3 regions of the Chromobacterium phragmitis genome follow, and region 1 is predicted to be linked to each of the others. Evidence: predicted binding sites of a transcription regulator. Region 1 holds the regulator's gene; each other region holds the start of a gene.

Region 1 (10,345 bases):
GGCGGCCATGTCAGCAAGAATGACATTTCGCCGTTCCAGGCTTTCGCCACCGGCCTCGCCAGCCGCGTGGGCACCGGCAACATCGCCGGCGTGGCCATCGCCATCGCCGCCGGCGGACCCGGCGCGGTGTTCTGGATGTGGTTGACCGCCTTGCTCGGCATGTCCAGCGCCTTTGTCGAGTCGACGCTGGCCCAGCTGTTCAAGACCAGCCACCACGACGACACTTTCCGCGGCGGTCCCGCTTATTACATCCAGAAGGGCCTGGGCCAGCGCTGGCTGGGCGTGGTGTTCGCGCTGTGTCTGATTTTGGCTTTCGGCCTGGTGTTCAACGCGGTGCAGGCCAACTCCATCGTCGCCGCGACGGAGGGCGCATGGGGCTGGAATCGCTACGCGGTGGGCATCGGCCTGGTGCTGTTGACCGCGCCGGTGATCTTCGGCGGCGTGCGCTCGGTGGCGCGGGTGGCCGAATGGCTGGTGCCGGTGATGGCGCTGATCTACCTGCTGATGGCCTTCTACGTGCTGGCCATCCATGCGGCCGAGCTGCCGGGCCTAGTGGCATTGATCGTCAAGAGCGCGCTGGGCCTGGAGCAGGCGGCCGGCGGCGTGGCCGGCTACGCGGTCAGCCAGGCGATGATGCTGGGCATCAAGCGCGGCCTGTTCTCCAACGAGGCGGGCATGGGCTCGGCGCCCAACGCCGCCGCCACCGCCACCTCCAAGCATCCGGCCAGCCAGGGCGCGATCCAGATGTTCGGCGTGTTCATCGACACCATGGTGGTGTGCACCGCCACCGCGGCCATCATCCTGCTGTCCGGCGTGAACGAGCCGGGACTGAGCGGCGTGGCGCTGACGCAGAAAGCCATTGCGTCGCAGTTCGGCCCGATAGGCGTCTCCTTCCTGGCGGTGGCGATGTTCTTGTTCGCGTTCTCGTCCATCCTGGGCAACTACGCCTACGCCGAAGGCAATGTCGAGTTCATCCGCAACAACAAGGCCGCGCTGCTGGGTTTTCGCCTGATCGTGCTGGCCATGGTGATGTTCGGCGCGCTGGCCAGCCTGCCGCTGGTATGGGATATGGCCGACATGGCGATGGGCTTGATGGCGCTGATCAACCTGGTGGCCATCGTGCTGCTGTCGCGCTACTTCTTCACGGTGCTGGGCGATTACCAGCGCCAGTTGACGGCCGGTGTGGCCGCGCCGGTGTTCAAGGTGGACCAGTACCCGGAACTTGCCGCCAAGGTGGAGAAGGGCATCTGGTAAGTCCGCTCCCGCCGTGCGACAAAGCCCGCCGTTTCCGGCGGGCTTTTGTTTGGGCTGAGCGCGGTTCAGACGGTGAAGCGTCCGGCCAGGCCGATCAGCCGCTGGGAGATCGCCTGCAGTTCGCCGGCGGTTTCGGCGCTGGCCTTGACCGCCATGCTGTTCTGTTCCGACATGCGGGACACCTGCTCCACATTCATCGCCAGCGATTGGCTGGCGCTGCTCTGCTCGCGCAGCGAGGAGGTGATCCGGTGGATGCTGTCCAGCACGTCGTCGACGCAGTGGCGGATGTTGTCCATGCTGGAGCCGGCTTCGCGCGCGCGTTGCTGGCCATCCATGATGGCCTTCATGCCTTGCTGCATGTTGTCGTTGCCCTTTTGCGCGGTGTTCTGGATCTGGTTGACGATGTTGCTGATCTCGGTGGTGGACAGCGCGGTGCGCTCGGCCAGCTTGCGCACTTCGTCGGCCACCACGGCGAAACCGCGGCCCATTTCGCCGGCGCGGGCGGCTTCGATGGCAGCGTTCAGCGCCAGCAGATTGGTCTGGTCCGCCACGTCCCGGATCACGTCGACGATGCCCACTATGGATTCGGACTGCTTGCCCAGGTCGGTGATGGTTTCCGACACCGAGGACACGTCGCGGACGATGCCGTCCATGCTGCTGGTGGTGGCGGCGATCACCCGGTTGCCGTCCGACGATCGGGTGGCGGCGTCGTTGGACAGGCGGTCGGCCTGTTCCGATTGCTCGGCGCACACCGACAGGCTGGTGCTGAGCTCTTCGATCGCGGCGGCCATGCTGGCGGCGGCCTCGTTTTGCTGGTTGCTGCTGGCGGTGATGCTTTGCGCGCTTTCCGCCATGGCCGATGCCGCATGATTTACCTCGCGCGAGGTTTCCAGCAGTTGCGACACCGTTTCGCGCAGCTGGTTGCGCATCCGCCGGATGGCGGCCAACAGGCTGGTTTCATCGCGGTCGCGCAGATGAATGCGGGTGTCCAGCCGGCCCGATGCCAGTTGCTCCACCACCTGCTGCACGTACATCGGCTCCCCGCCCAGTTGCAGCGTGATGGACAGATAGAGCTGGTGGAACAGGAAAATGGCCAGCAGCATCGCGGCCACGCCGATGATGATGTAGGTATTGCGCTGGCTGGCGGTGCGGTCTATCCGCGCCTGCAGCAATTGGTCCAACTGCTGCAGGCCGCTGGCGATGTAGGCGGAGACGGCCTGGGCGCCGTCTGCGCTGTGTCCGGCCACTTTCAGGCTGCTGGCGCCGGTCTTGCCGCCCACCGCGTCGTCTATCGTCGGCAACTGGCTCTTCAGCGTCGCCGCCAGCTTGTCGGCTTGGGACGACATTTCCGGCTTCAGGCTGGCGTTGTAGGCGACGGCTTTGCCTATGTCGCTGGCCAAGCCGTCGTTGACCTCGCCGATCAGCGGGCGCAATTCCACCAGGCGGTCGCGCTGCGCCGCCTCCAGCGGATGGTTGGCCTCGGCCAGCGCGGCGATGGCGTTGGCCTCGCCTAGATGGCTGATCAGCGTGGTCAGCTTGGCGGTGGAGGCGTCCATCAGGTAATAAGTATCGATGTCGGGGTCCAGCGTCAGGTTGGAATTGTCGCTGATGACGCCGATCAGGTTGTTCAGTTTGTCGCTGAACCCGCCGTAGGCCGCTATCCATTGTGATGGCTGGGCGGCCTGGGTGGCTTTGAGCTTGTCCCAGGCGGCGGCCGCGTCCTTCCAGGCGGCATCGCTGGCCAATTGCGGGCCGACCTGGTCGTTGGCCGCCTGCAGCGCCTGCCATTTGGCTTGCAGTTGCTGTGTGGCCGCCGGCAAGTCGTTCTTGGCCTGGGCGTCGCCTAGCGAGGCGCGCACCGCCGTCTCCTGGCTTTGCTGCGCTTGCGCCAACATCGCCGTCAGCGGCTGCATGTAGACGACGCCGACTTTTTCCTTGGCGGTGGATTCGATATTGTCCTGGTTGCTGCGGAACAGGCCGTAGACCAGGTAAAGCAGCGCCGCCGCGAACAGCACGCCGATCACGGCGAAGCGCTGCGGGTAGCTCAGGCGCTGCATCAGCCTGACAATGGGGGTGGACATGGGACGGCTCCTCGCGAACGCGGGCGGCCGGGCGCTTGCGTCCCGGCGTGCTTGCATACCCTTTGTATAAGTGATTTTGCTTATTACATAGGAAAAAATAAGCGCAACTCGACTAAGGGGCAGTCACCAAGGCGACGAAAAATCGAACGGGCGCCGCGAGGACGCCCGTGAGGCGGGGATCAGATGGTTTTGGAGTAGCGGGCGTGGGTTTCGCGCTCGCGCAGGTGGCGGTCGAAGATCATGGCGATGTTGCGGATCAGGAAGCGGCCCTGGGGCTCCACCATCAGGAAGTCACCGTCGAAGGACAGCAGGCCTTGCTGCTGGAATTCGCGGATGCGGGGCATTTCCTCGGCGAAGTACTGGGCGAAATTGATGCCGTGGATTTCCTCTATCGCTTCCACCGACAAGGCGAATCGGCACATCAGCCCCTGGATGATGGTGCGGCGCAGGATGTCGTCGTTGTTCAGCGTCAGTCCGCGTACCACCGGCAGCCGGCCCTGGTCGAGCGCCGCGTAGTAACCCTCCAGCGACTTGTCGTTCTGGCTGTAACAGGAGCCCACCTTGCCGATGGCGGATACGCCGAAGGCCAGCATGTCGCAGTCGGCGTGGGTGGAGTAGCCCTGGAAGTTGCGCTGCAGCCGGCCCTGGCGCAGGGCCACGGCCAGTTCGTCGTCGGGCTTGGCGAAATGGTCCATGCCGATGAACACGTAGCCGGCGTCGGTCAAGGTCTTCACCGCGTCTTGCAAGATGTCCAGCTTGACCGCCGCTCCCGGCAGGTCGGCCTCGTGGATGCGGCGCTGCGGCATGAACACGCTGGGCAGGTGGGCGTAGTTGTACAGCGACAAGCGGTCCGGGTCGAGCGCCAGCGCCTTTTGCAGCGTGTCGCGCATCGTTTCGCGAGTTTGCAGCGGTAGGCCGTAGATCAGGTCCAGGCTGACCGATTTGAAGCCGCCTTCGCGCGCCGCCTCGATCACCGCCCGGGTTTCCTCCTCGCTTTGCACCCGGTTGACCGCTTTCTGTACTGCCGGGTCGAAATCTTGTATCCCCACGCTGACGCGATTGAAGCCATATCCTGCCAGCTTGAGCATGGTTTCGCGTTTTACCTTGCGCGGGTCTATCTCTATGGAATACTCTCCGTCGCTTAGGAATTCAAAGTGCGTGCCGAGTATGCCCATCAGCCGTTCAAGTTGCGCATCGGACAAGAAGGTCGGAGTGCCGCCGCCAAAGTGAAGCTGTATCACTTTTTCACGGATGCCCAGCGCTTCGCTCACCAACCGGATTTCTTTCTCCAGGTAATCCAAATACTGATCCGCTTTGGCGCTGTCTTTGGTGATGATCTTGTTGCAGGCGCAGTAATAACAAATTGTGTTGCAAAACGGTATATGAGCGTACAATGATAAAGGTCTGCGGTTGGCGCCAATCTGACGCTGCCGCAGTTTGTTCAGATAATCTTCTTCCGAAAACTTTGATGTAAAGCGATCAGCTGTCGGATAAGAGGTGTATCTTGGCCCCGCGCCATCCAGCCTCTCGATCAGCTCGCGATCGAAGACGAAATGGGCGGGAGAGAAGGGGTGGGTAGTTTTCATGTCGTATTCGGATGGTAAAACTTCTGGAGGACTGGTAAATTTGCGAAAAACTTGTGAATTCCGCCTTGATAAGGGTCAAGCTTCCCCGGCTTGTAGCAAACACAGCATGTCTGAACATAACCACACCACGTTGCAAACCCTGAAAATCTCCTGCTCCAGCTGCAGTCTGCGCGAGCTGTGCCTGCCGGTCGGCCTCAATCGCGAGGAAATGAGCCAGCTGGACACGGTGATCCGCCAGAGCCGCCGCTTGAAGCGAGGCGAGTATCTGTTCCGCAGCGGGGAGTCCTTCAAGTCGCTGTACGCTATCCGTACGGGCTTCTTCAAGACCTGTGTCGCCAGCCAGGATGGCCGCGAGCAGGTGACGGGCTTCCTGATGTCCGGCGAACTGATGGGTCTGGACGGCATTTCCTCAAGCAACCACAGCTGCGACGCGGTGGCGCTGGAGGACAGCGAAGTCTGCGAGCTGCCGTTCGGCCGCATGGAGTCGCTGAGCCGCGATATCCCCAGCCTGCAGCATCATTTCTACCGGCTGATGAGCCGCGAAATCGTGCGCGACCAGAACGTGATGCTGCTGCTCGGCAACATGAAGGCGGAAGAGCGCATCGCCGCTTTCCTGCTGAACTTGTCGCAGCGGTTGTCCACCCGAGGTTTCGCCGCCAACGATTTCATCCTGCGCATGAGCCGCGAAGAGATCGGCAGCTTCTTGGGCCTGAAGCTGGAAACGGTCAGCCGTACGCTGTCCAAGTTCCAGCAGCAGGGCTGGATCACTGTCGATCACAAGCATATCCAGCTGGTGCAGTTGGATTCGCTGAAGGATTTGATCTCGGGCTGCATGCACGCTAACGGCCACTAAACGGCCGCCAGGCATGGCGCCGGATCGGAAAGGCAGGCTCGAGCCTGCCTTTTTTCATGTCCGGGCGATGCGCCGAAGCAGTACCCCAAGCCGCTCCGGCTCGGGCCTGCCGGGCGCAGTGGCGAAACCGCGCGCGACTCCGCGCCAGCGTCCGCCGCCGTCCGGCTGCAGTTCCGCCACCCGTTGCGGTGTTTGGGCGTCGCTCAGCCGCGCGCGCAGCGCGTCCTCGCCATACGAGCATTCCGCTTCCAGCCAAGCGGGAGCCAGCCCCAGCGCGAGCCGCCGCATCGCCGCGGCCAGGCGGCGTCACGCGGCGCGTGCCAGCCTTGGAGCTGATCGGAGGAGGGGGCGTGGCAACGCTCGAGGCCGTCAGGCAGGACGCCGGCGGCGTCGGGATGGAGGGCTCGCTGCAGCTGTGTTGCGGTTTTGGTCGCCTTCAGCCGCCAGGCGTCATTGAGGCCGGGACCGACCCGTTTTTCGGGCGTGTCGTCCAGTCGCGGGTAGAGCTTGCTGGCGGTTTCCTGGTGCCAGGGCTCACCGTCCATCCAGAGCAGGCAGTCGAATTCGCCTACCGTTCGCCGCTCTCTGTTTATGACTTTGAGATTTTTCGCCGCGAGGTGGATGTGCGGCGCATGGCGAAATCAGAAAGAAAAAAACCGTTCGGCATGGATTGCCGGCCGCGTGGCTGGATGAGCGGCCAGTTATGCCGCCAGCTCGCCGGGCGAGCGGTCCAGCCTGGCGGCGCCGTCAGCTGCCCGGCGGCCGTTCCGGCGGAAGATCGGCGTCGCATCTCCAAGGGGAGGGGAAGGTCAGCAGAAAAGCGAGATCGCGCACTGCGGGATGCGCGTAGGGCAGATCGCAGCTTGGCTCAGTCCGCATCGCCGGAGGCTTTGCCGGCCGCGCGTTGCACTTGTTTGTAGAAGCCGCGCAGGATGTCGATCTCCTCGCGGAGCATCCCGGCGCGATGGAACATGGTGCGCATGCGGCGCATCAGCCGCTCGCTGTTGCGGCGCTGGAAGTAGCCGATCTCGTCCATTGCCTGCCCCAGATGGCCGCACATGCCGTCCACCTCGCTCTGGGTCGCCGCTTCGCCGTCGGCGCGAAGGTATTCCACGTCCACCTCGGTGTGGCTGAACAGCTCGTAAGTCATCACCTGCACTGCCATCGCCAGGTTCAGCGAGAAATAATCGGGGTTGCCGGGGATGGTCACCAGCCGATTGCATTGTTCCACTTCTTCGATGGATAGCCCGAAGGTTTCGTTGCCGAACACCAGGGCCACTTGTTCGCCGCCGCGGGCGCGGGCGATCAGCTCTGGCGTAGTCTGGCGCGGGGTGGACAGCGGCGTGGTCAGCTCGCGGCGGCGGCTGGTCAGCGCGCAGGCCACGGTGACGTCGGACAAGGCTTCCCGCAGCGAACCGACCACGACGGCGCGCTCCAGCAGGTCCACCGCGCCCGAAGCCAGCGTATTGGCTTCGTCGCTGGGAAACACTTTGGGTTCCACCAGGTAGAGCCGGCTCAAACCCATGGTTTTCATGGCGCGCGCGGCCGAGCCGATATTGCCCGGATGGTTGGGGCGGGCCAGCACCACGCGGATGTTTTGCAGAAAATCAGGTACTTGGGGTTTATTCATTGGCGTTTTCACATTAAAATAGCGGGCATATACCAAAAGCCCGCGCCCAGGCGTCGGGTTTTTTTGTTCCTTAACCCAGATTGTTACCAGCGGGTGTCGCGTCATCAGACGGACATCCGCTCATCGTTAAAGTGTAGAGGCCGTCAATGCATCCGATGCTCAATGTCGCGGTTAAAGCCGCTCGCCGCGCAGGCAGTGTTATCCAGCGCGCGTCGCTTAACCTCGATACCATTCGCGTAGAGAAGAAAAAGCACAATGACTTTGTGACCGAGGCGGACCGCGCCGCCGAGGACGCGATCATCAACGTCATTCTCGAAGCCTATCCGAAGCACGCGATTCTAGCAGAAGAGTCCGGCGCCAAAGGCATCGGCTCCTCCGAATACGAATGGATCATCGATCCCATCGACGGCACCACCAACTTCTTGCATGGCCATCCGCAATACGGCATTTCCATCGCCATGGCGCACAAGGGCCAGATTCAGCAGGCCGTGGTCTACGACCCGAGCCGCAACGATCTGTTCACCGCCTCCCGAGGCGTGGGCGCCTTTCTCAACGACCGCCGCATCCGGGTATCCAAGCGCTTCATGATGAACGAGTGCCTGATCGGCACCGGCTTCCCGGTTTCCGACCAGAGCTACATCGATCAATATCTGGGCATGCTGAAGGACGTGATCGGCAAGACCGCCGGCGTGCGCCGCGAAGGCGCGGCCTCGCTGGATCTGTGCAACGTCGCCTGCGGCCGCACCGAAGGCTTCTTCGAACTGAACCTGAAACCCTGGGACATCGCGGCCGGCAGCCTGATCGTGCAGGAAGCGGGCGGCATCGTCACCGACTTCACCGGAGAGCAGGGCTGGTTCGAGTCCGGCGACATCGTCGCCGGCAGCCCGAAAGTGTTGGCGCAGTTGCTGCAGCTGTTGGCGCCCCACGTTTCCAAGTAAGCGGCACCCGCATCGAAAACGGCAGACCATCCGGTCTGCCGTTTTTTTTTGCGCACAGCGCGCGGAACTGTTGTCTTTTTCCCGGCTCTAGTCCCAATATACCTTGTGGGGGTATTTGAATGGAGCGCGACATGCGAAGACGCGATGTGATGAGGTGGGGCGCCGCGCTGGCGTTGACGCCTTGGTTGGCGAGGCCGGCGCTGGCCGCGGCCGGCCATCGGGAACATGGATCAATGGACGTCGGCGTCATGCCCGCCGCCGGAAAGCTGGGTTTGGCCAGCGGCTTGCCGCTGCCCGCGCTCATGCGCTTGCCGCTGGAACGCAAGGACGGCGCGCTGCAGGGGTGCTTGACCGCGGCGGCGGTGAGGCTGCCCCTGCTGTCGGGGAGGCCGGCGACCGAGTTCTGGGCTTACAACGACAGCGTGCCGGGTCCGGCCATCGAGCTGAGCGAGGGCGAGACGCTCAACCTGCGTTTCGACAACCGCCTGCCGCAGCCTACCACCGTGCATTGGCACGGCCTGCCGATCCCGGCAGATCAGGACGGCAACCCGCAGGATCCGGTGGCGCCAGGCCAAGGCCGAGATTATCGTTTCACCTTGCCGGCCGGTTGCGCCGGCAGCTATTGGTATCACCCGCATCCGCACGGCCACACCTCCGAACAGGTATACCGAGGCTTGGCGGGGGTGTTCGTGGTGAGGAGCCGCAACGATCCGCTGGCCCATCTGCCGGAGCGCTGGCTGGTGCTATCCGACTTGAAGCTGGATGACGATGGCGGCATCGCGGCAAGCAGCGACGCGGACAGAATGGACGGCCGCGAAGGGCAGTTCGTGCTGGCCAACGGCGCCTGGCAGCCCAGGCTGACGCTGGGCGTGGGCGAGCGGCAGCGTTGGCGGATCTGGAACGCGACCAGCGCCAGGGTGTTGAAGCTGGCGCTGCCGGCGCACGAAGTCTGGCTGGTGGGCACGGATGGCGGCCTGCTGGAGCGGCCGCGGCGGGTGGAAAACTTGCTGGTGCCGCCCGGAGGCAGAGTGGAACTGGCGGTGACCGGCCGCTTCGCGCCGGGCTTGCCGGCAGGGTTGCTGGCCTTGCCCTACGCGCGGGGCAAGATGATGGGGCCGGAGCAGGACAAGGCGCTGTCGCTGGCGGAGGTCGACGCCGGAGAGGCGGTGGCGACTGCGCCGCTGCCGGCCAAGCTGCGGCGCATTGATGCGCTGCCGCGACCGGCGGTGAAGCGCAGCGTGGTTTTCAGCGAGAACATGGCCAATCCCGCGGCGATGTTCCTGATCAACGGCAGAACCTTCGACATGGACAGGATGGACTTCACCGGCAAGGTGGGCGCGGTGGAGGAGTGGGAAATCGACAATCAGGCCGATATGGACCACCCCTTCCACCTGCATGGCACCCAGTTCCAGGTGACCGAGCGCCATGACGGCAAGGGCTGGCGGCGCGAGCCCTATCTCGCCTGGCTGGACGTGGTCAACGTGCCGCCGGGGCAGAAGGTGAGGCTGCGCTTCCGTCAGGACATGCCGGGGCCGCGGATGTTCCACTGCCACATCTTGGAGCACGAGGACGCCGGCATGATGGGCATGCTGGATGTTCGTGCCTAGCGCGGTGGGATGGGCGATAATGCCGACATGAAAAATCCAGGAACCGTCATGGGCGATACACATTCTCCCCAGGAGTGCTGCCATGAGGCGGCGCAGGCCGAGCGCAGCGTGGTGCAGCCGGGCAAGGCCGCGCTGCTGAAGCGACTGGCGCGGATCGAGGGCCAGGTGCGCGGCATCGGCGGCATGATCGAGTCCGACCGCTACTGCGTGGACGTGCTGACCCAGGTGGCGGCGGTGAAGTCGGCGATGGACGCGGTGGCGCTGCAACTGCTGGAAAACCACATGAAGGGCTGCGTCGCCCGCGCCTTGCAGCAAGGCGACGCCACCGGCATGGTGACCGAGTTGATCGACGTGGTGAAGAAAGTGCGCTGAGCCGCCATTTCGGGAGGCCCGCAA
Region 2 (10,345 bases), 1.4 Mb from region 1:
AGAACAGCCTCACCCATTTCCAGCAGCTGGAAGCCAAGGGCATGCCGCGCGCCGAGGCTCAGAAGCAGGCGATCGCCGCGCTGTCCGCGCTCAAGGTGGACGACATCTACTTCTTCGGCCGCAACCGCGAGCACCGCGTGCTGTTCCATCCCAGCAAGGACCGCGTCGGCAAGGTTGACATGGGCAGCAAGCTGCCCGATGGCCGCACCACGGTAGAGGCCTACGACGACGCGATGAAGGACTCGCATTACGGCGTGCTGGTGATCCAGACCAAGCGCAAGGGCAGCGGCGAACAGGAGTTTCCCAAACTCAACGGCGTGTTCCGCTTCGATCCCTGGGACTGGACGATAGGCACCGGCATCTTCATCGACGACATCGACCAGCTGTTCTGGAGCGAGGCCCGCACCCTGCTGGCGGTGGCCGCGATCTGCGTGGTGGCGCTGGGCGCGCTGGTGGGCTGGATGTCGCGCTCCATTCTGCAGTCGCTGGGCGGCGAGCCGGGCTACGCCGCCGACGTGGTCAAAGCGATCGCCGACGGCGACCTCAGCATCGACATCCAGGTCAAGGGCGGACCCGACAGCCTGCTGGGCGCGATGGGCGACATGCGCGGCAAACTGCGGCAGATGATAGACGAGATCGGCCGCGCCACCTCCAGCATCAACCACTCCTGCCACCAGCTGTCCAGCGACATGGACAAGGTGCATGAGGTGTCCGGCATCGCCAGCTCGTCCACCACCTCTGCCGCCGCCGCCATCGAACAGCTGTCGGTCAGCATAGACCACGTCAGCGCCAGCACCCGCGACACCGAGGCCGGCGCGCGCGACACCGCCCAACTGGCCAGCGAAGGCAAGACCCTGGCCGGCAACGCCGCCGACGGCATCCGCCAGATCGCCGACCAGATCCACGGCGCCAGCGACATGGTGGGCCAGCTGGCCGAGCGCAGCCGCAGCATCAGCAGCATCGCCGAAACCATCCGCGACATCGCCAACCAGACCAACCTGCTGGCGCTGAACGCCGCCATCGAGGCCGCCCGCGCCGGCGAAATGGGCCGCGGCTTCGCCGTGGTGGCCGATGAGGTGCGCAAGCTGGCCGAGCGCACCGCCACCGCCACCGACGAAATCAGCAGCATCGTGCAGGCGGTGATCAACGAAACCGGCAACGTCTCCGGCCGCATGGACGAAATCCGCCCGGCGGTGCAGGCCGGCGTCGACCAGGTGCAGCAGGCGGCGGAAACGCTGGAGTCGATCAGCCAGCAGGCGACCACGGCGCTCGAGCACGTGCACAACGTGGTGGTGGCGATGGGCGAGCAAAGCCAAGCCGGCACCAACATCGCCGGCAACGTCGAACAGGTGGCCGGCGTAGTGGAAGAAACCCAGAACTCGGTCAGCCACGCGGTGGAAGCGGTGCGCGCCATCGATCAGCAAGCGTCCAATCTGCATCAGACCGTCAGCCGCTTCCGCCTCTGACGGGCGCCATCTCCGCCCGGGACGAGAACCTCGCCCCCGCCCCGGGAAAACGCGGCCGGCCCCGCTGAAAGCGGGTGTCGGGGCCGCCCTCTCTCCCGTTGCCGGCGGCGCGGCGCATCGCCGCACTTGCCGCCGCCGTTGCGGCTGGCATAATGACTGCGGACACATGCTCCATGACAGCAAGAACAACACCGAGGACGGACAGGAATCCCGCACGCTCAGTGGAGAAATGTATGTCTGATGTCCGCCTGCCCGCAGGCCTAGCCGAATGGCTGCAACAGCGCAAAGTGAGAGACGTCGAGCTTGCCTTTGCCGACGTCCACGGGTTCCCCCGTGGCAAGACCCTGCCCGCCGCCGCCTTCATCCAGGGGCAGCAGCTGCGCATCGCCCGAGCGGTGCCGCTGCAAAGCTGCATCGGCGAATTCCCCGATTACAGCTACTACGGCGAGCACGACCCGGACGTCACGCTGGCGCCGGACTACGGCACGCTCAAGGCGGTGCCGTGGGCCAGGACGCCGCGCGCGCTGGTGATCTGCGACTGCGTCGACCACGACGGCAGCCTGTCGCCGCTGGCGCCGCGCTCGGTGCTCAAGCGGGTGCTGGAACGCTATGCCGCGCGTGGCTGGACGCCCATCGTCGCGCCCGAGCTGGAGTTCTACTTGTTCGCCGCCCACGAGGACCCGGCCCGGCCCTTCCAGCCTCCCCGCCTGCCCGGCGGCCGCCGCGAGGCCGGTTTCGACGCCTTCGGCTTCTCCGCGCTGGGCGAACTGGAAGCGTTTTTCGACGAGCTGTACCAAGCCTGCGAGACGCTCGGCATCGCCACCGACACCTGCGTGCACGAAATGGGCCCCAGCCAGTTCGAGATCAATCTCAAGCACGGCGACGCGCTGAAACTGGCCGACGATACCTTCCTGTTCAAGACCGCGCTGAAGGAGATCGGCCAGCGCCACGGCCTCAGCGCCGTCTGCATGGCCAAACCGCTGCCCGGCGAGCCCGGCAGCTCGATGCACATCCACCAGAGCGTGGTGGATCAAGCCGGCCGCAATGTGTTCAGCGGCGCCGGCGGCTCGGAAAGCCAGGTCTTCTTCGGCTTCATCGCCGGCCTGCAGCGCTTCCTGCCGGAATTGATGCCGATGTTCTGCCCCAATCCCAACTCCTACCGCCGCTTCGTCAAGGGCATGGCGGCGCCGGTCAACCTCAGCTGGGGGCTGGACAACCGCTCGGTGGGCCTCAGGGTGCCGGTGTCGGGCCCCGAAGCGCGCCGCGTGGAGAATCGCCTGCCCGGCTGCGACGCCAACCCCTACCTGGCGCTGGCCGCCAGCCTGGGCGCCGGCCTCGCCGGCATCGAGCAGGGCCTCATCCCGGACGAGGCCGCGCACGGCAATGTGTTCAAGCAGCAAGCCGCCAGCCTGCCCGCCACATTGGACGCCGCCTGCGCGGCGATGGCCGCCGGCTGCGCCGAATCGCTGTTCGGCGCGGATTTCAGCCGCGGCTATCTGGCGGTGAAGGAGGTGGAGCTGACCGACTACCACCGTCAGGTCAGCACCTGGGAGCGCCAGTATCTGGGATTTCTGGTTTAGCCGGATCGCCCTGCGCGGAGGCAGGGCTGGCCGCGGCGGGGCAAGGAGTCCGCTTCGCGGACAAGGATTTTCTCGGCGCGTCCGACCGCCAGACGGGCCAGGGGACGGCGTCGCCAGCCCCTGGCCCGCCCTCGCCCATGAAACATTCGTTTCATTGCCCTGGATCAATACCCGCGCTCACCCGGCGAGACACTGCCGCCCCCATCGGGGTATGCTATAAGCATCCCACCGGCAGCAGTTTGCGAAGGAGCAAGACCATGTATCGTCACATCATCGCCGCGATAGACGGCAGCAACAACTCCGACAAGGCCCTGCGCGAAGCCATCCGCGTCGCCAAATTCACCGAAGCGCGCCTGACGCTGATCCACGTCGCCAGCCTGCGCGACTTGGCCGTTGACAGCCTGGGCGTCTACGCCGGCGATCCCGGCTACGATCTGGCGCTGGAGCAAGGCCAGGAGGCGCTGGCCCGCGCACAGGAAATCGCACGCAACGCCGGCCTCGGCAATGTCGTCAGCCATCTGGAGAAAAGCTGGGAAGGCGGCCATGATCTGGCCGATCTGCTGATCGGATACGCCAGCGCCCAGCAAGCCGACCTGATCGTGCTGGGCACGCACGGCCGCAGCGGCCTTGCCCACCTGTTCATGGGCAGCTTCGCCGAGGACATCCTGCGCCGCAGCCAATGCCCGCTGCTGGTGGTGCGCAGCACCGAGGACGACGACATCCGCGTCGAGTAACCCCCGCGCCGGCTTTCCAGGCCCGCCTCGCGCGGGCCTTGCCGCGCTCAGCGCCGCGCGGCGTGGACGAAGAACTCGCGATTGCCGTCCCCGCCCGTGATCGGACTGTCGAACCAGGCCAGCGTCTGCATGCCCTGCCCGGCCAACACACTGTCTATCTTGTCCTTCACTTGCGGGTACAGGCTTTCGTCGCGGACGATGCCGCCCTTGGACAAGCCCTCGCGCCCCACCTCGAACTGCGGCTTGACCAGGCTGAGCAGGCGGCCGCCCGGCTTCAGCAAGGGCAACGCCGACGGCAGCACCAGGTTCAAGGAAATGAAAGACACGTCGCACACCATCAGATCAAAGCCATCGCCTTCATTGGCGGCCAGCAGCGCCGCGCGGTCCAAGGCGCGGGCGTTGACGCCCTCGAAATAGCGCACCCGCGCGTCTTCCCGCATCCGCGGGTGCAACTGGTCGTGGCCGACGTCCACGCCCACCACCCGGCGCGCGCCGGACTGCAGCAGGCAGTCGGTGAACCCGCCGGTGGACTGGCCGACATCCAGCGCGGTCCAGCCCGTTATTTCCAGCCCGGACGCGGCGAGCGCGCCCTGCATCTTCAGCCCGCCGCGCGACACGTAGCGGTCCGCCTCGTCGGCGACCACGGCGAATTCGGCGTGGGGCGGAAACTTCTGGCTGGGCTTGCTCACCGGCGCGCCCTGGCAGCTGACGCGGCCGGCCGCGATCAGGTTTTGCGCCGCGGTGCGCGAAGCCGCAAGCCCTTGTTCCACCAATAAAACATCCACTCGAATCATGTTCGCTCCCGACAGCCGTCTTCCAATGAACGCGACAGGTTGGCGAAGCCGCCACTCGCTGTCAAGCGGCGCCCCCGGCCCGCTCGTCATATGTAAAAAACCATTGCGAATGTTTACAAGAAAACGCTAATAATGATAGTCTAAAAAGCAATTGATTGATTTTGTTCAACTATTCAGCCATCGTTCATTATCATGAACAGGACATCCCGCGCCAGACGGCGCCGGATTATCCACCCATGCTGTCTCGCCCCGCCAGCGTCCGGCTCTCGCCCGGGCGGGGCTCTCGCGCCGGCGGTTGCCGGCCTCGCCCGCGGCCCTAGCCGCGTCTCACGTTCACCATCCATCACGGCAGCGTCCCCGCGCGGGGCAGCGCGCCGCCATGCAAGGAGTGCCGATGGTCCTACGCCTGTCTTTGTTGTTCGCCGTATTGTTCGCGCTCTGGGGCGCCATCGCCCCGGAACACATGACCCATGCCGCCAGCCAGTGGCTGAGCTTCACCATTTCCCGCTTCGGCTGGTTCTATCTGCTGTCGGTGTTCGGCTTCCTGCTGTTCGCCCTCTACCTGGCCTTCGGCCGCTTTGGCCACATCCGGCTGGGCAAGGAGGACGACGAGCCCGAATTCTCCCGCCTGAGCTGGTTTTCCATGTTGTTCTCCGCCGGCATGGGCATCGGCCTGGTGTTCTGGGGCGTGGCCGAGCCGCTGTCCCACTTCGCCACGCCGGCGAGCGCGTCCACCGCGCCGGAGTCGGCCGAGGCCGCGCGGCTGGCGATGCGCCACGCCTTCTTCCACTGGGGCCTGCACCCGTGGGCGGTGTACAGCCTGACCGCGCTGGCGCTGGCCTATTTCAAGTTCAACCGCGGCCAGAAGGGCCTGATCAGCGCCGCCTTCCGCCCGCTGCTGGGCGACCGCGTCGACGGCCCGGTCGGCGTCGCCATCGACGTGCTGGCGGTGCTGGCCACCGTGTTCGGCGTCGCCACCACGCTGGGCTTCGGCACGCTGCAGATCGAAAGCGGCCTGGAAATGCTGTTCGGCCTGACGCCGTCCCCTTCGCTGACCGTGGCCATCGTCGTCATCGCCACCGCGCTGTTCCTGCTGTCGTCCTTGACCGGCCTGTCGCGCGGCATCAAGTGGCTGTCCAATCTCAACATCATTCTGGCCATCCTGCTGTTCCTGGCCGTGGTGCTGCTCGGCCCCACCGGCTTCATCTTCGACACCTTCACCACCACGCTGGGCGACTATCTGGGCAATCTGACCAGCACCAGCCTGCGCATGACGCCGTTCACCCAAGGCACCTGGATGGCCAACTGGACGCTGTTCTACTGGGCCTGGTGGGTCACCTGGGCGCCTTTCGTCGGCATGTTCATCGCCCGCGTCTCGCGCGGCCGCACCGTGCGCGAGTTCATCGTCGGCGTGCTGCTGGTCCCGGCGCTGGCCAGCTTCGTCTGGTTTTCCGCCTTCGGCGGCACCGCGCTGGACCTGCAGCTGTTCGGCGGCGCCGATCTGGTGGCCGCGGTCAAGAACGACGTTTCCACCGCGCTTTACGTGATGTTCGAACAATTGCCCGGCGGCCGCCTGCTGTCGCTGCTGGCGATGACGCTGGTGATCATCTTCTTCGTCACCTCGGCCGACTCCGCCACCTTCGTGCTGGGCATGTTCACCAGCGGCGGCGATCTGAACCCCAGCCACCGCGTCAAGCTGATCTGGGGCGTGCTGCTGGCCGCCATCGCGCTGGTGCTGTTGCAAAGCGGCGGCCTGAAGGCGCTGCAGGCGGTGCTGATCGTCAGCGCGCTGCCCTTCATGCTGATCATGATAGGCATGGCGGTGTCGCTGTACCGCGCGCTGGACGAGGAGGAGCACGACAGCCGCCTGCGCGAAATCCGCCGCCTGCGCCAGCTGGAGGCGCTGGAAAAACGCCAGCAGGATTGACCATGCGGCGGGACGGCCGGCGGATTTGATGCGATCATGACAGCATTGTCTCGCCATGGAGGATGTATGGACACGCATCAACTCGACCCGATAGAGGTGCGCGTGCTGGGCGCGCTGCTGGAAAAGCAGGCGCTGACGCCCGACGCCTACCCGCTGACGCTGAACGCGCTGGTCGGGGCCTGCAACCAGCTGACCAGCCGCGAGCCGGTGATGCAGCTGTCCGAGGCCGACGCCAGCGCCGCGCTGGACGCGCTGATCGCCAAGAAGCTGGTGGCCGAGCGGCTGCCGGCCGGCAGCCGGGTGGCCAAGTACGAGCATCGCCTCAATTACGAATGGAACATCGACGGCGCGCGTCTGGCCGCGCTATGCCTGCTGACGCTGCGCGGCCCGCAGACCGGCGCCGAGATCCGCGCCCGCTCCGGCCGCATCTACGGCTTCTCCGGCGCGGACGAAGTGGAAACCGCGCTGAACGCGCTGGCCGACAAGTACCCGCCGCTGGTGATGAAGCTGGAGCGCCAGCCCGGGGAGCGCGAGGCGCGCTGGTGCCATCTGCTGTGCGGCGAGCCGCAGATCGTTCCGGTCCAGGCCTGCGAAATGATAGACGTGGGCCTGACCGGACGCGTGGCGGCGCTGGAGGCGGAAGTGGCGGCGCTGAAAGCCATGGTGCTGTCGCTGGAGCAACGCTTGAACGGCTGAGCGGCCCCGCTGCCCGGCAACCCGGCGATGCCGGGTTTTTTCATGCATGGCGCCCACGCATGCCGACTCTGCGAATGAACTTGTTTTTTAGAAATCAGTCACTACCTGTTGTCAGTCGAACCAACAGGAATCACCGCATGAAGCATTTCGCACTCGCCCTGGCGCTCGCCGGCCTCGCCGGCGGCGCCCACGCCGCCGACTACATGTTCGGCGCCGGCAACGGCGCCCAGCAATTCACCCGCACCCCGGACGGCTTCGGCCTCGGCCTCAACCTGGACTACCTGCGCGACGACCACAAGGGCAGCGCCGGCGGCGCCGGCCTGGAGTTCGCGCTGCCGCTGGGCCCGCTGACCGTGGCCGGCGGCGGCAAGCTGATGGCGCTGTCGCCGGACAGCGGCTCCGCCACCGCCGCGCTGGTCGGCGGCCGCGCCAGCTTCGATCTCGCGCCCAAGGTCAAACTGTTCGGCCAGGCCTACTATGCGCCCAGCGGCCTTTCCAGCGGCAGCGTCAACCGCGTCAACGACTACGCCGCCGGCGTGCGCTGGAACGCGTTCGGCCCGCTCAGCCTGGAAGCCGGCTACCGCTACTTCGACATCCGCCGCGACAACGATAGCCGCAGCCGCAAGCTGGCGGACGGCGCCTACCTCGGCGCCGGCATCAGCTTCTGATCGCCGCCGCGTTTCACGTCTAGGCATCCGCCCCGCGCTGCCGAGCCGCGGGGCGGCCGCCCTCCTTCTCCCCCGAAAAAACGACGCTTTTGTTCGCGATCAAGGCCAGCGCCCTATCGCCGTCATTTACAATATTCAAAAAAGATTATTCCTAACGTATACTGTGCCGCTTCTCATATGGCACATGTTTAAAATTCATGCTCAAAATGCGCATGGATTGCGAAAGGAATGCTTTCTTGATACCCACGCTACGCTCCTTATGGCTGGTCGCGGGCCTGTTGCTGGCAGCATCTGCCAGCCAGGCCGCCAGCGTCACCTTTGCCGGTCTGTCCTATTCGGGCGACAGCAAATCCATCCCCGCCCGCTTCCCTTACAGCCTGAGGCTGGAAAAAGCCCAAGCCTCGCGCGGCAACGCTCTTAACAAGCAGCTGGCGGCCAAGCTGGCCGCCGACAAGCCCAGGCACTTCGAGCTGAACCCGCAAGGACTGACCTCGCTGAAAGGCCAAGACCAGGCCGTCGTCGCCACCTTGCTGATCACGGGAGAGACTGTCTCCGCGGAGCGCTTCGGCGATGTCGCCAAGCTGATGACCCAGGTGCGAGCCCAGGCGATGTTCTTCGACTTCAAGAGCATGACCGTGCTGCGCTCCTATCCTCTGAGCTTCGCCTACCTCGACCTGATCGATCATTACCCCAACGAGCGCGAGATGCAGGAACGCTTCGCCACGCTGTATTACGGCGACCAGGACAAGCCCGGCATCCTGCAGCGCTTCGCCGACGTGATGCGCGACGCGACCGTTCCGGACCAGGTGCCGCGTTTCCTGCAGGTAGCCAAGGTGCGCCTGGGCGACGACGCCCGCAAGGAGCTGCCTCCCGAGCTGGCCCGCACGCCCGGCACCGCGGAAACCTGGGCCGCGGACCTGTTCGCGGAAAACCTGTCCAGCAAGACCGGCGTGCCGCTGCTGCCTTACACCAAGGGCTACGCCATCGGCAACACCCTGTCCATGCGGGTGTCCGAAGGCGATGTGTTCATGCTCAAGCTGCCGGAAGCCGATTACGCCATCACGCTGGACATCCCCAAATTCCGCCACATCAAGAGTGGCGAAGTGCCGGCCGGAACCAGCTACATCTACGGCGCCTACGCCCACGTCAACATTCAGGAGCCCGTGTCCGGCAAGAACTACCTGGATGCCGACTTCAAGAACGGCGAAGTCAAGCTGGTGCCGGCATCGCAGGACACCATCGACGACTTTCCCGCCTACCACGAAGCCATCAAGGGACTGTTCGCCAAGCTGGCCGACAACCTGGCCGGCAATCGCAGCGACTGGCTGAAGTCGTCCACCGCCGCCTCCGACATCGACAAGCAGATCCACTCCACGCAACAATTATTGAAAGCCTGCAAATGATCCGTAGTTTTCTGATCGCATTCATGATGCTGTTCGGCGCCCAGGCGCTGGCGGCCACCGCCACGGCCAAGGGTCAGGCCACTGTCAAATACGAATCCTCGCTGTTCGGCAAGAAGGTCACGCCCGAAGTGCGCGCGCAAGCGGTGCTCCAGGCGCAACTGAAGGCCATCGACAAGTATTACGCCGAGGCGGGCGACGCCCAGTCGCAGAACCTAGACGCCATCCGCGAGAAAGTGAAAGCCGACCCGGACCGCTACATCCTGGAAACCGCGATCCTGAACGAGGAAGACCGCCCCGACATGGGCCAGTACACGGTCACGCTGCGCGCCACGCTCAACGTGTCGCAGTTGAACAACGCGGTCAAGGCGTCCTCCGCCGTCGCCCAGGCGGCCAACGGCGGCCAGAAGTCCAAGCTGACCTTCATCTTCGTCTCCCGCCAGACCGACAGCTCCCAGCGTTTCGACGACCGCGAATACCAGGCCGTTGAAGTGAAAGCCCAAGGCAAGGCCAGCCGCTCAGGCGGCCAGTATCGCGAATCGGTGGAGACCGGCGGCAGCACCACCCGCAAGGCCACCAAGAAAACCTATGCCATTTTCCCCAGCAACTACTTGAAGAGCGTGTTCAACGGCGTGTTCGCCGGCGCCGGCTTCAAGGTGGTGGACGCCGCCTACCTGGAGCCGTACAGCAAGGGCCTGCTGAAGATCAAGAGCGTGGAAACCGACTTCAAGTCCGGCAACGACCTGCAGCCGCAAACCGAGCGCAATGTGGCCGCCGGCCTGCAGAACGCCAAGGTGCCGTACATCGCCTACGGCACGCTGGACGTGCGCCTGGCCGACACCGATCCGGCCACCGGCCTGTTCCGCGTATCGGTGGCCGCCACCGGCAAGCTGCTGGACGCCAGCGACGCCATCCCGGAAACCAAGGCCGAAGTCGGTCCGATCCAGGCGGCCGGCCTGGGCCCCACCGAAGAAGAAGCCCAGGTCAACGCGCTGAAGAAGGCCGCCGAAGACGTCGCCCGCGAGTTGCTGAGCCAGATGACCAACGCCGGCATCAAATAAACCAGAACCGATTCACCCA
Region 3 (10,345 bases), 2.0 Mb from region 1:
CGTCAACCCGCTGGCCGGGCGCTGGGTGCGCCGCGACATCGGCGCCACGCTCAGCCAGGTGATCATCATCGCGGTGCTGCCGCTGGTGACCAAGCTGGCCACGCTGCTGGGGCCGCAGTTCGGCGCCATCGTCGCGGCCGGGCCGGTGCTGATCTTCCACGAGCTGGGCAATGTCGCCACCGCGCTGGTGGCGATGCCGGTGGCGGTGCTGTTGTTCCGCATGGGTCGAGAGGCTGTCGGCGCGACGTTTTCCATCGACCGCGAACCCAATATCGCCGTGATTTCCGAGCGCTACGGCCTGCGCAGCCCGGAGGGCATGGGCGCGCTCAGCGTCTACGCCATCGGCACCATGTTCGGCACCATCTTCTTCTCGCTGATCGTGCCCATCGTCCACTCCTGGAACTTGTTCAGCGACAAGGCGCTGGCCATCGCCTGCGGCGTGGGCAGCGGCAGCATGATGGCGGCCTGCGCCGGCACCCTGATCACCGCCTTGCCGGAACAAAAGGACACGCTGATGGCGCTGGCCGCGGCCAGCAATCTGCTGACCACCACGACCGGCGTGTTGTTCGGCATCTATGTGGCGCTGCCGTTCGCCAACAAGCTGTACGCGCTGCTGAGCCGGCTGCGCGCGCCCAGGCCGCAAGCCGCCATCCGGATGGACGCCGCCGACGCCGAGCTGCTGAAGTCGGAAGAGCCGGCGCTGGGGTTGGGCGGTTTTGTCGCCAACCTATTGATGGCGGGCGCCATCATCGTGCTCAGCCACCTGATCGGCCCCAAGAAGGAACTGGCCATGGTGTTGCCGGGCGTGGCGATGGTGCTGGGGATTTGCCTGGCCAGCTATCTGCTCAACCGTTGGCTGCCGTTGAAGATCCCCACGCTGATCTGGCTGTCCATCCTGGGCGTGCTGGCCAGCCTGCCGGGCCTGCCTGGCGGCGAATGGCGCAACCAATGCTTCAGCCAGGTGGACGTGCTGGCCTGCGCGACGCTGGTGCTGGCTTACGCAGGCCTGGCGGTGACCCGCCGCGAGGCCGCCATTTTCAAGCGCGACGGGCTGCGCCTGCTGGTGATCGCCATCCTGGTGTTCAGCGGCACCTTCCTAGGCTCGGCGCTGGTCAGCGATATACTTTTTACGCTGAAGTTGGGGCATTAATATTGTAGAAATTGGCAATAAAGTCAGATAGATTGCCAGATTTTATTGTATTTGCTTTGTAAAAAAACAAGCGAAACTTAATAAAAATTAAGTCAAGTTCGCTTGCTGACTGATGCTGATGTGCTAAATTGTCATTAATTGAATGATCGATTTGGCGACATTCAACCATCTACCCCCTTTGCGGCCGCCTTGCGCGGCCTTTTTTCTTTTCGCCACAGCGGCTAGCGCGCCGGCCCAGTTATCCAGCACCCGCTCCAAACCATACGCAAAGCCGGCATACACGCCCATGCCTGCCCGTTCGCCAAACACCTCAGGCGCTTTGCGCAACCGGGCAGGCGCTATGGGTTGGGCGCGGATGGGGCTGCCTGGGGTGGGGCTGTGGCGAGTTTTCGCCGCGGCTTGAGGGGTCAGCGCGGAGCCGGGGTCTCCCGGATGCAGGTGGTTTCCAGCAGCGTGGGCAACAGCTGGGCGGCGGCGTCGCGTCCCAGGGCGAATTGAACCTTGCCAGTGTTGATCACGGTCCGGACTACCGGAGCGCTGACGGGCACGTCGTTGATCACCACCACCATGCTTTGATTCAGGAAGTCGCCGGTGGCCTGCTGCAGGCGCGCCGCGGCTAGCTTGTTGAGCGTGGCGCTCAGGGAGAGGTTGTCGCGCTGGATGTTCAGGCTGCTTTCGGTGAAATCGCAGGCGGAATCCAGACGCAGGATGTTGCCGGTGATGACGGGCTTGGCCGGCGTTGCGGCCATGGCGGCGGTGGAGATCAGCAGCGCGGCGGCGGACAGGAGAAACTTCATCAAACGCTCCGTGTTCAGAAATGGGTCATCGCATTGTGACAGCGTTTGCTGCCGGAGGTTGCGTTTGGCGCCGGCTTGCTTCCTGGGGGCTGGGCTTGCTTATTCTCCGGCTGGGCCAAGCCTGAGGCCTCGCAGGCCCAGCTCCTGGCGGTATTGGCGCGGCGTCATGCCTGTCAGCGCCTTGAACTGGCGGCTGAAGGCGCTGTGATCGGTATAGCCGCAGCGCAGGGCGATGTCCGTGATGGCCATGTCCTGATGCAACAAGCGATGCGCATGCTCAAGCCTGGCCTTGAGTATCATTTGCCGCGGCGACAGGTGGAACACTTTCTTGCAGTAGCGCTCCAGCTGGGCGGTGGACAGGCCGGCGATGGCGGTGAGCTCCGCCATGGTGACCGGCTGGCTGAAGTGGCGGCGGATGAACTCGTCCACCGCGGCCAGGCGCGTGTAGGCCGGGTGGGTCTTGCTGGCCGCTTGCAGGTCCAGCGAGATGCCTATCAGGCCGATGATTTCGTCTTGCCGGTCGCGCAAGGGCCATTTGTAGGTCAGGCACCAGCCCGGCTCCCGGTTCTTGAACAGATGCAGTTCCAGCTGGCTTTCCAGCACCTGGCCGTCTTGCAGCACTTTGACGTCCTGCGCGGTGTAGACCAGTCCCAGCTGGGCGGGGAAGACTTCCGCGCTGGTCCTGCCTAGCAGCGGCTCCAGGCTTTTCAACCCGCAGCGCTGCGCCAGCGTCTGATTGGCGCTGAGATAGCGCGCCTGGCTGTCCTTGACGAAGATGGCCGCGTTGGGGATCAGGTCCAGCACCGGCATCAGCGGGGCGATGCCGATCAGCAGCTCGTCCATTGTCGCCGGGCGGATGCCGTTCCGCCAGCGGGCGATCCTTTCCACGGTTTCGTTCGTCACTCCTCCCGCCTTTCTAGACGCGCCAAGCGCCGCGCCGTTTTCGCGAATCCCTTCTCCTCCGGCCTGGCATCAGGCCTATCCCGTTCGCCAGACCCGCGGAAACGCGAACTATGCCGATTTCGTCATCGCCACTGATGATAGCCATCAAGATCGCGGGCGGCAACGCGGCCATGCTAGCGGGGTGGCATTGAACAGGGATGCGGCGCGGAGAGGCAATGGAATCAACGCGCTGCGAGACAACGGCGCGGGCGGCCGGGGACTGGACGGGTTTTCTGCATGGACAAGCGAATGAAACAGATAGAGATCATCGACTCCCACACCGGGGGCGAACCCACCCGGCTGGTGTTGAGCGGCTTCCCCGCGCTGCCGGGCGGCAGCATGGCGGACAAGCGCGACGCGCTGCGAGAGCGGCATGACCCATGGCGCCGCGCCTGCCTGCTGGAGCCGCGCGGCAATGATGTGCTGGTGGGCGCGCTGTATTGCGAGCCGGTTTCGCCCGACGCCGTCTGCGGCGTGATCTTCTTCAACAACACGGGCTACATCGGCATGTGCGGCCACGGCACCATAGGCCTGATCGCTTCCTTGCATTATCTGGGCTGGATAAGGCCCGGCCCGCACAAGATCGACACCCCGGTGGGGACGGTCGGCGCCGTCTTGCATGAAGACGGCTCGGTGACCTTGCGCAATGTGCCGGCTTACCGCTACCGCCGGCAGGCGGCGGTGGAGGTGCCCGGCCATGGAATGGTGATCGGCGACATTGCCTGGGGCGGCAACTGGTTTTTCCTGGTGGCCGAGCATGGCCTGAGCGTGCGCTTGGACAATGTCGAGGCGCTGAGCGCTTTTACCTGGGCCGTGCAGCAGGCGCTGGCAGCGCAGGGCGTCACCGGCGCCGACGGCGCGCGCATCGATCATGTGGAGTTGTTCGCCGACGACGAACACGCCGACAGTCGCAACTTCGTCATGTGCCCCGGCAAGGCCTACGACCGCTCCCCCTGCGGCACCGGCACCAGCGCCAAGCTGGCCTGCCTGGCCGCCGACGGCAAGCTGGCCGAAGGCGAAGAGTGGGTGCAGGCCGGCATCACCGGCAGCCGCTTCATCGGCCATTACCAGCGGGAAGGCGACTTCATCCGCCCCTACATCACCGGCCGCGCCCACATCACGGCGCGCGCCACATTGCTGATCGACGAGCAAGACCCCTTCGCGTGGGGCATCTGAGCCCGCGCCTCTCGTTACCTTTACCACCTGAATGAATGCCGCAAGGAGCAAAACTATGAGCGATAACATTTTCACCGGCTGCATCCCGGCCCTGATGACCCCGTGCACCGCCGATCGCCAGCCGGATTTCGACGCGCTGGTGGCCAAGGGCAAGGAACTGGTTTCCTTGGGCATGAGCGCGGTGGTGTACTGCGGCTCGATGGGCGACTGGCCGCTGCTGAGCGAGGCCCAGCGTCAGGAGGGCGTGGCGCGGCTGGCGGCCGCCGGGGTGCCGACCATCGTGGGCACCGGCGCCGTCAACACCCGCGAGGCGGTTTCCCACGCCGCCCACGCCGCCAGGGTGGGGGCGCATGGCTTGATGGTGATCCCGCGCGTGTTGTCGCGCGGCGCGTCGCCGGCCGCGCAAAAGGCGCATTTCTCGGCCATTCTGGCCGCCGCGCCCAAGCTGCCGGCGGTGATCTACAACAGCCCCTACTACGGCTTCGCCACCCGCGCCGACCTGTTCTTCGAGCTGCGCCGCGCCTATCCCAATCTGATCGGCTTCAAGGAGTTCGGCGGCGCCGCCGACCTGCGCTACGCCGCCGAGCATATCACTTCCCAGGATGACGAAGTCACGCTGATGGTGGGGGTGGACACCCAGGTGGTGCACGGCTTCGTCAATTGCAACGCCACCGGCGCCATCACCGGCATCGGCAACGCGCTGCCGCGCGAAGTGCTGCATCTGGTGGCGCTGGGCAAGGCCGCGGCCAGAGGCGACGCGGTTGCCCGCCGCCGAGCCGGCGAGCTGGAATCGGCGCTGGCCGTGTTGTCCTCCTTCGACGAGGGCTGCGACCTGGTGCTGTATTACAAGCACCTGATGGTGCTGAACGGCGACAAGGAATACGCGCTGCATTTCAACGAGAGCGACACGCTGAGCGCCGCCCAGCGCCGCTATGCCGAAACCCAGTACGCGTTGTTCCGCGAGTGGTACCGCCACTGGTCGGCCGAGCAGAACGTCGCCTGACGCTTAATCACACAGGAAACATGATGAATCTGACAGGCATGATGCTTATCGGCGGGCAGGCTGTTGCCGGCCGCCGCGAGAGGATACGGGCGATAGACCCGTCCACCGATCAGCCGCTGGAGCCGGGCTACCCCGGCGCGGACCGCGAACAGGTGGAGCAGGCCTGCGCCTTGGCCTGGGAGGCGTTTGACGCCTACCGCGAAACCGCGCTGGAAACGCGGGCGCGCTTTCTCGAAACCATCGCCGACGAGTTGGAAGCGTTGGGTGATGCGCTGATAGAACGCGCCATGGCCGAAACTGGCCTGCCGCGCGCCCGCTTGCAAGGGGAGCGCGGCCGCACCTGCGGCCAGCTGCGGCTGTTCGCCCGCACGCTGCGGGCCGGTGAGTGGCTGGACGCGCGGGTAGACCCGGCCATGCCGCAGCGCCAGCCGCTGCCGCGCGCCGATCTGCGCCAGCGCCAGGTGGCATTGGGGCCGGTGGCGGTGTTCGGCGCCAGCAATTTCCCCCTGGCCTTCTCGGTGGCCGGCGGCGACACCGCTTCCGCGCTGGCGGCCGGCTGCCCGGTCATCGTCAAGGCCCACAGCGCTCATCCCGGCGTCAGCGAGCTGGCGGGGCGGGCCATCGCACGGGCGGCGGAGAAATGCGGGCTGCCGGCCGGCGTGTTCGCGCTGCTGTTCGGCGACGGCCGCGAAGCGGGGCAGGCGCTGGTGGCCGATCCGCGCATCAAGGCGGTGGGCTTCACCGGCTCGCGCGGCGGCGGCCTGGCCTTGTGCCGGCTGGCGCAAAGCCGGCCGGAGCCAATTCCGGTGTTCGCGGAAATGAGCTCCACCAATCCGGTGTTTCTGCTGCCGGCTGCGCTGCGGGCGCGCGGTGAGGCGCTGGCGCAGGGCTTCATCGGCTCGCTGACGCTGGGCGCGGGGCAGTTCTGCACCAATCCCGGCTTGATCATCGCCGAGCAGGGCCCGGCGCTGGACGGTTTCATCGCCGCCGCGTCCGCGCTGCTGCGGCAGAGCCCGGCGCAGACCATGCTGACGCCCGGCATCTTCCGCGCTTACCAGGCCGGTGTGGACGCGCTGTCCGGCCATGCTCGCCTGGTGGCCGCCGGCTTGCCAGCCACCGGGCCGAACCAGTGCCAGGCCCAGCTGTGGCTGGCCGACGCGCGGGATTACCTGGCCAATCCGGTGTTGCGGGCCGAGGTGTTCGGCGCGGCCGCCCTGATCGTGCGATGCCGGGACGCGGGTGAATTCCGCCAACTTGCCGAGCAACTGGAAGGCCAGCTCACCGCCACGTTGCAGCTGGACGACGGCGATCTGGACCTGGCCCACGCGTTGCTGCCCACGCTGGAGCGCAAGGCCGGCCGCATTCTGGTCAACGGCTGGCCCACCGGCGTGGATGTGTGCGACGCCATGGTGCATGGCGGGCCGTACCCGGCCACCTCGGACGCGCGGGCCACCTCGGTGGGTACCGCGGCTATCCAGCGCTTCCTGCGGCCGGTGTGCTACCAGGACTTGCCGGACGCGCTGCTGCCGCAGGCATTGAAACACGCCAATCCGCTGGCGCTACGCCGCCTGCTGGACGGCGGGCGGGAGGGCTGAGCCATGGCGCCCGCTCTTGCGCCCGGCGCGGCTGTCATCGTGGTGGGCGCCGGCGTGGTCGGCATCGCCGCCGCCTTGCAGCTGCGCCTGGCCGGTTTCGAGGTGACGCTGCTGGACCGCGGCGAGCCGGCGATGGAAACCAGCTACGGCAATGCCGGCGCTTTCGCCGTCAGCGACGTGATTCCGCTGGCCGAGCCCGGCGTGCTGCGCAAGGTGCCCGGCTGGATGCTGGACCCGCTGGGGCCGCTGGCCCTGCGCTGGCGCTACCTGCCCACGCTGGCGCCCTGGCTGCTGCGCTTTCTGGCCGCCAGCCGGCCGCGCCGCGTGGCCGAGCTGACGCAGGCGCTGGCCGCGCTGCTGGGGCGGGTCAACGACGACTACGCCGCGCTGATAGCGCGGGCCGGCCTCGGCCATCTGTGGCGGCGGCACGGCAACCTGACGCTGTATCGCAGCCGGGAGGAGTTCGACGCCGCCGCGCCGGCTTGGGAGGCCAAGCGCCGCCATGGCGTGCGATGGCAGGCGCTGGACCGAGAGGCGCTGGTGGGAGAAGAGGGCGTTGTGGGCGAGGAATGGCGCTATGCGGTCAAGGTGCCGGCGTGGTCCCACGTGGACGACCCCTATGTCTTCAGCCGCGGCCTGTTCGACGCCTTTGTTCGCGAGGGCGGCCGCTTTGTGCGGGACGAGGCGCTGGCCACGGCGACGGAAGCCGGCCGCGTGGCCGGCGTGGAAACGGCCGGCGGCCGCCTGCGCGCCGACGCGGTTGTGATCGCCTGCGGCGTGTGGAGCGACCGCTTCGTCAAACAACATCAATACCGCGTGCCGCTGGAAAGCGAGCGCGGCTACCACGTCAACCTGCCCAAGGCCGGCGTGGCGCTGCGCCACTTCATCCAGTGCGCCAGCGAGAGCTTCGTCATCCTGCCGATGGTCAACGGCGGCCTGCGCCTGGCCGGCACGGTGGAGCTGGCGCATCGAGACGCGCCGCCGGACTGGCGCCGCGCCCACATCCTGCTGGACAAGGCCAGGCGCATCGTCGGCGATTTCTCAACCGAAGACATGACGGTGTGGATGGGCAACCGCCCGTCGCTGCCGGACACCCTGCCCATCATCGGCCCGGCGCCGCAGCCGGGGTTGTGGTTCGCCACCGGCCACGGCCATCTGGGCCTGACCCTGGCGGCCACCACCGGCGCGCTGCTGCGCGACATGTTGCAGGGGCGGCCTCCGGCGCTGGATATGCGGCCGTATCGGCTATCTCGTTTTTGACCCCGCCTCAGGCTGGCAGAGACCGGCCGCGGCGGGGGAGCGGTAGCAGGGCGGGCCGGGTGGCTTGCCCTGGTCAATGCAGCAATAAAGGAGACATTTCATGGCTTGGAACAAACTGTTTGCGGAAGTGAACTGGGTGGTGGCATTGGGCGGCATGATGGCGCCGTTCGCCATGGCGGCGGCCCATGCCGATACCGTGGTCAAGATAGGCTTCGCCTCGCCGATGTCCGGCCCGCAGGCCCACTATGGCAAGGACAATGAAAACGCCGCCAAGATGGCGGTGGACGATGTCAACGCCAAGGGCCTGGTGGTGGGCGGGCAGAAGATCCAGTTCGAGCTGGTGTCCGAGGACGACCAGGCCGATCCGCGCATCGGCACCCAGGCGGCGCAGCGGCTGGTGGACGCCGGGGTGAAGGCTGTCATCGGCCATTTCAACTCCGGTGTGTCCATCCCCGCCTCGCGCATTTACTTCGAAGCCGGCATCCCGCAATTGTCAGTGGCCACCAATCCGGCCTACACCCAGCAAGGCTACAAAACCACCTTCCGTCTGGTGGGCAGCGACAGCCAGATAGGCGGCGCGCTGGGGCAGTTCGCCGTCAAGACGATGAAGGCCAAGACCATCGTCGCCATCGACGACCGCACCGCCTACGGCCAGGGCATCGCCGACGAATTCGTCAAAGCGGTGGCGGCCAATGGCGGCAAGGTGACCCGCCGCGAATTCACCACCGACAAAGCCACCGACTTCACCGCCATCCTCACCTCGCTGAAGGCCGTCAATCCGGACGTGGTGTTTTACGGCGGCGCCGACGCCCAGGCCGCGCCCATGGTCAAGCAGATGAAACGGCTGGGCCTCAAGGCCAAGCTGATGGGCGGGGACATGCTCAACACCCCCACCTTCATCCAGCTGGCCGGCGCGGATGCGGCCGGCCATTACTCGGCGGTGGCCGGCGGCGTGCTGAACGCCCGTCCGGCAGGCAAAGAGTTCGAGCGCCGCTATAAAGCACGCTTCCATCAAGACGTGGTGCTGCTGGGGCCGCAGTTCTACGACGGCGTGATGCTGGTGGCCACGGCCATGAAGCAGGCGGGATCGGTGGAGCCGGCCAAATACCTGCCCAAGCTGGCCGCCATCCGCTACAGCGGCGTCACCGCCGACTTCGCCTTCGCGCCTAATGGCAATCTGTTGAAAGCGCCGGTCACGCTGTCCACGGTGAAAAACAACGCCTGGGCGGTGGAGACAGTGGTCCGCTGAGCGCGACGGTTTAAAACAATATTTCCCTGGCGTACTCCTCTGAGCCGGCTCTCTTGATTGGGGGCTGGCTTCTTTTTTATTTGGAGCGTTGGTTTGGCGTAGGAGGGGGGATGTCGCTGCAACTAATCGAGTCAGATTGGCTGCTTATCGGCCTTTACGGTCGTTCGCGCGGTCGGTTCGCTGAGTCTGCTCAGATACCAAAACCGGACATTCACCTATCTACGGGGAAATGTCCGGTTTTATATTTCGGCAACGGCCGGAATCGACCCAGAGCAGTCATTATGCTATGAACGGTTCGTTCAATGACTGTCGGTAAGCTTTAGTGGAACTTTATTGGGGTTTCTTATTTTTCCACCCGAGCACAGGGGCTTTGAACACACCACCGGTGGCTACTATGGCTTCCATTGCAGCCTGCGAGGGAAAATGCTCTGCATATTGACACCATTTTGTTGCCAGGACGTGCTCTTCCCACCATTTTTTTGGGTCATGCTGATTAACCTTGCTGTTGAAGACTGTTTTGAATTCGTAACCTTCTGAGCGAATAAGCCCGACTGCTTTGAGCAGTGCATTTTCATAGTTTTCAGCGGCTTTGTTGCACAAATCACCCTCCCTGTAGGCGGGGTAGAATGACGGCATGAGTAAGCCCGCCCCGCCCAAGTACAAGACCACTAACTGGAAGACCTACAATGCTGCGCTCAAGGCGCGTGGGTCGCTGATGATCTGGTTGGACCGTGACATGCGTTGGCATGCTTCTGCGCACGGCAAACGTGGACGGACACCGACCTTCAGCGATGCCGCCATTCAGTTCTGCCTGACGATCAAATGCCTGTTCAATCTTGCGCTCCGACAGGCCGTGGGTATGGTGCAAAGCCTGCTCAAACTGGAGGGGATGGACTGGCTGACGCCGGACTACAGCACCGTGTGCCGACGGCAAAAGCATTTGCAGGTGGCCATTTCTTGCCATCCAAGCACGACCGGGCTGCACCTGTTGATCGACAGCACCGGCATCAAGATGCTGGGTGAAGGCGAATGGAAAATGAAGAAACACGGCGCGGAGTACCGCCGTCAGTGGTGCAAGGTGCACTTGGGCATTGATGCGCAGACGCTGGAAATCCGGGCGATTGAAGTGACCGACAATACGGTGGGCGATGCGCCAATGTTGCCGGAGTTGCT

What was found. The regulator FNR, encoded in region 1, switches genes on or off when oxygen is low (the NO sensors DNR and NnrR bind a similar motif). The targets are predictions, from matches to a motif close to TTGATNNNNATCAA.
Region 2: DK842_RS09835 (universal stress protein) is a predicted target of FNR. The motif match lies at 3,201-3,214, and genes of this name have one in related genera.
Region 3: DK842_RS16535 (4-hydroxyproline epimerase) is a predicted target of FNR. The motif match lies at 2,985-2,998, and genes of this name have one in related genera.

What each region holds. Positions count from the first base shown of each region.
Region 1 is NZ_CP029495.1:655,139-665,483, reverse strand. It holds gene DK842_RS03325 (alanine/glycine:cation symporter family protein) at 1-1,254, shown strand, start outside; gene DK842_RS03320 (methyl-accepting chemotaxis protein) at 1,320-3,335, opposite strand; gene hemN (oxygen-independent coproporphyrinogen III oxidase) at 3,515-4,921, opposite strand; gene fnr (fumarate/nitrate reduction transcriptional regulator Fnr) at 5,028-5,774, shown strand; gene DK842_RS24220 (DUF1853 family protein) at 5,978-6,367, opposite strand; gene DK842_RS03300 (RNA methyltransferase) at 6,643-7,404, opposite strand; gene DK842_RS03295 (inositol monophosphatase family protein) at 7,551-8,342, shown strand; gene DK842_RS03290 (multicopper oxidase family protein) at 8,474-9,949, shown strand; gene DK842_RS03285 (metal-sensitive transcriptional regulator) at 9,998-10,321, shown strand.
Region 2 is NZ_CP029495.1:2,077,555-2,087,899, reverse strand. It holds gene DK842_RS09845 (methyl-accepting chemotaxis protein) at 1-1,466, shown strand, start outside; gene DK842_RS09840 (glutamine synthetase family protein) at 1,700-3,046, shown strand; gene DK842_RS09835 (universal stress protein) at 3,304-3,780, shown strand; gene DK842_RS09830 (TlyA family RNA methyltransferase) at 3,828-4,574, opposite strand; gene DK842_RS09825 (glycine betaine uptake BCCT transporter) at 4,969-6,501, shown strand; gene DK842_RS09820 (YceH family protein) at 6,568-7,197, shown strand; gene DK842_RS09815 (YfaZ family outer membrane protein) at 7,335-7,865, shown strand; gene DK842_RS09810 (hypothetical protein) at 8,102-9,268, shown strand; gene DK842_RS09805 (hypothetical protein) at 9,265-10,326, shown strand.
Region 3 is NZ_CP029495.1:3,490,895-3,501,239, forward strand. It holds gene DK842_RS16520 (DUF3100 domain-containing protein) at 1-1,150, shown strand, start outside; gene DK842_RS16525 (hypothetical protein) at 1,558-1,947, opposite strand; gene DK842_RS16530 (AraC family transcriptional regulator) at 2,047-2,850, opposite strand; gene DK842_RS16535 (4-hydroxyproline epimerase) at 3,139-4,065, shown strand; gene DK842_RS16540 (dihydrodipicolinate synthase family protein) at 4,121-5,068, shown strand; gene DK842_RS16545 (aldehyde dehydrogenase (NADP(+))) at 5,092-6,663, shown strand; gene DK842_RS16550 (NAD(P)/FAD-dependent oxidoreductase) at 6,667-7,923, shown strand; gene DK842_RS16555 (branched-chain amino acid ABC transporter substrate-binding protein) at 8,024-9,172, shown strand; gene DK842_RS23065 (hypothetical protein) at 9,503-9,772, opposite strand; gene DK842_RS16560 (IS5 family transposase) at 9,807-10,345, shown strand, end outside.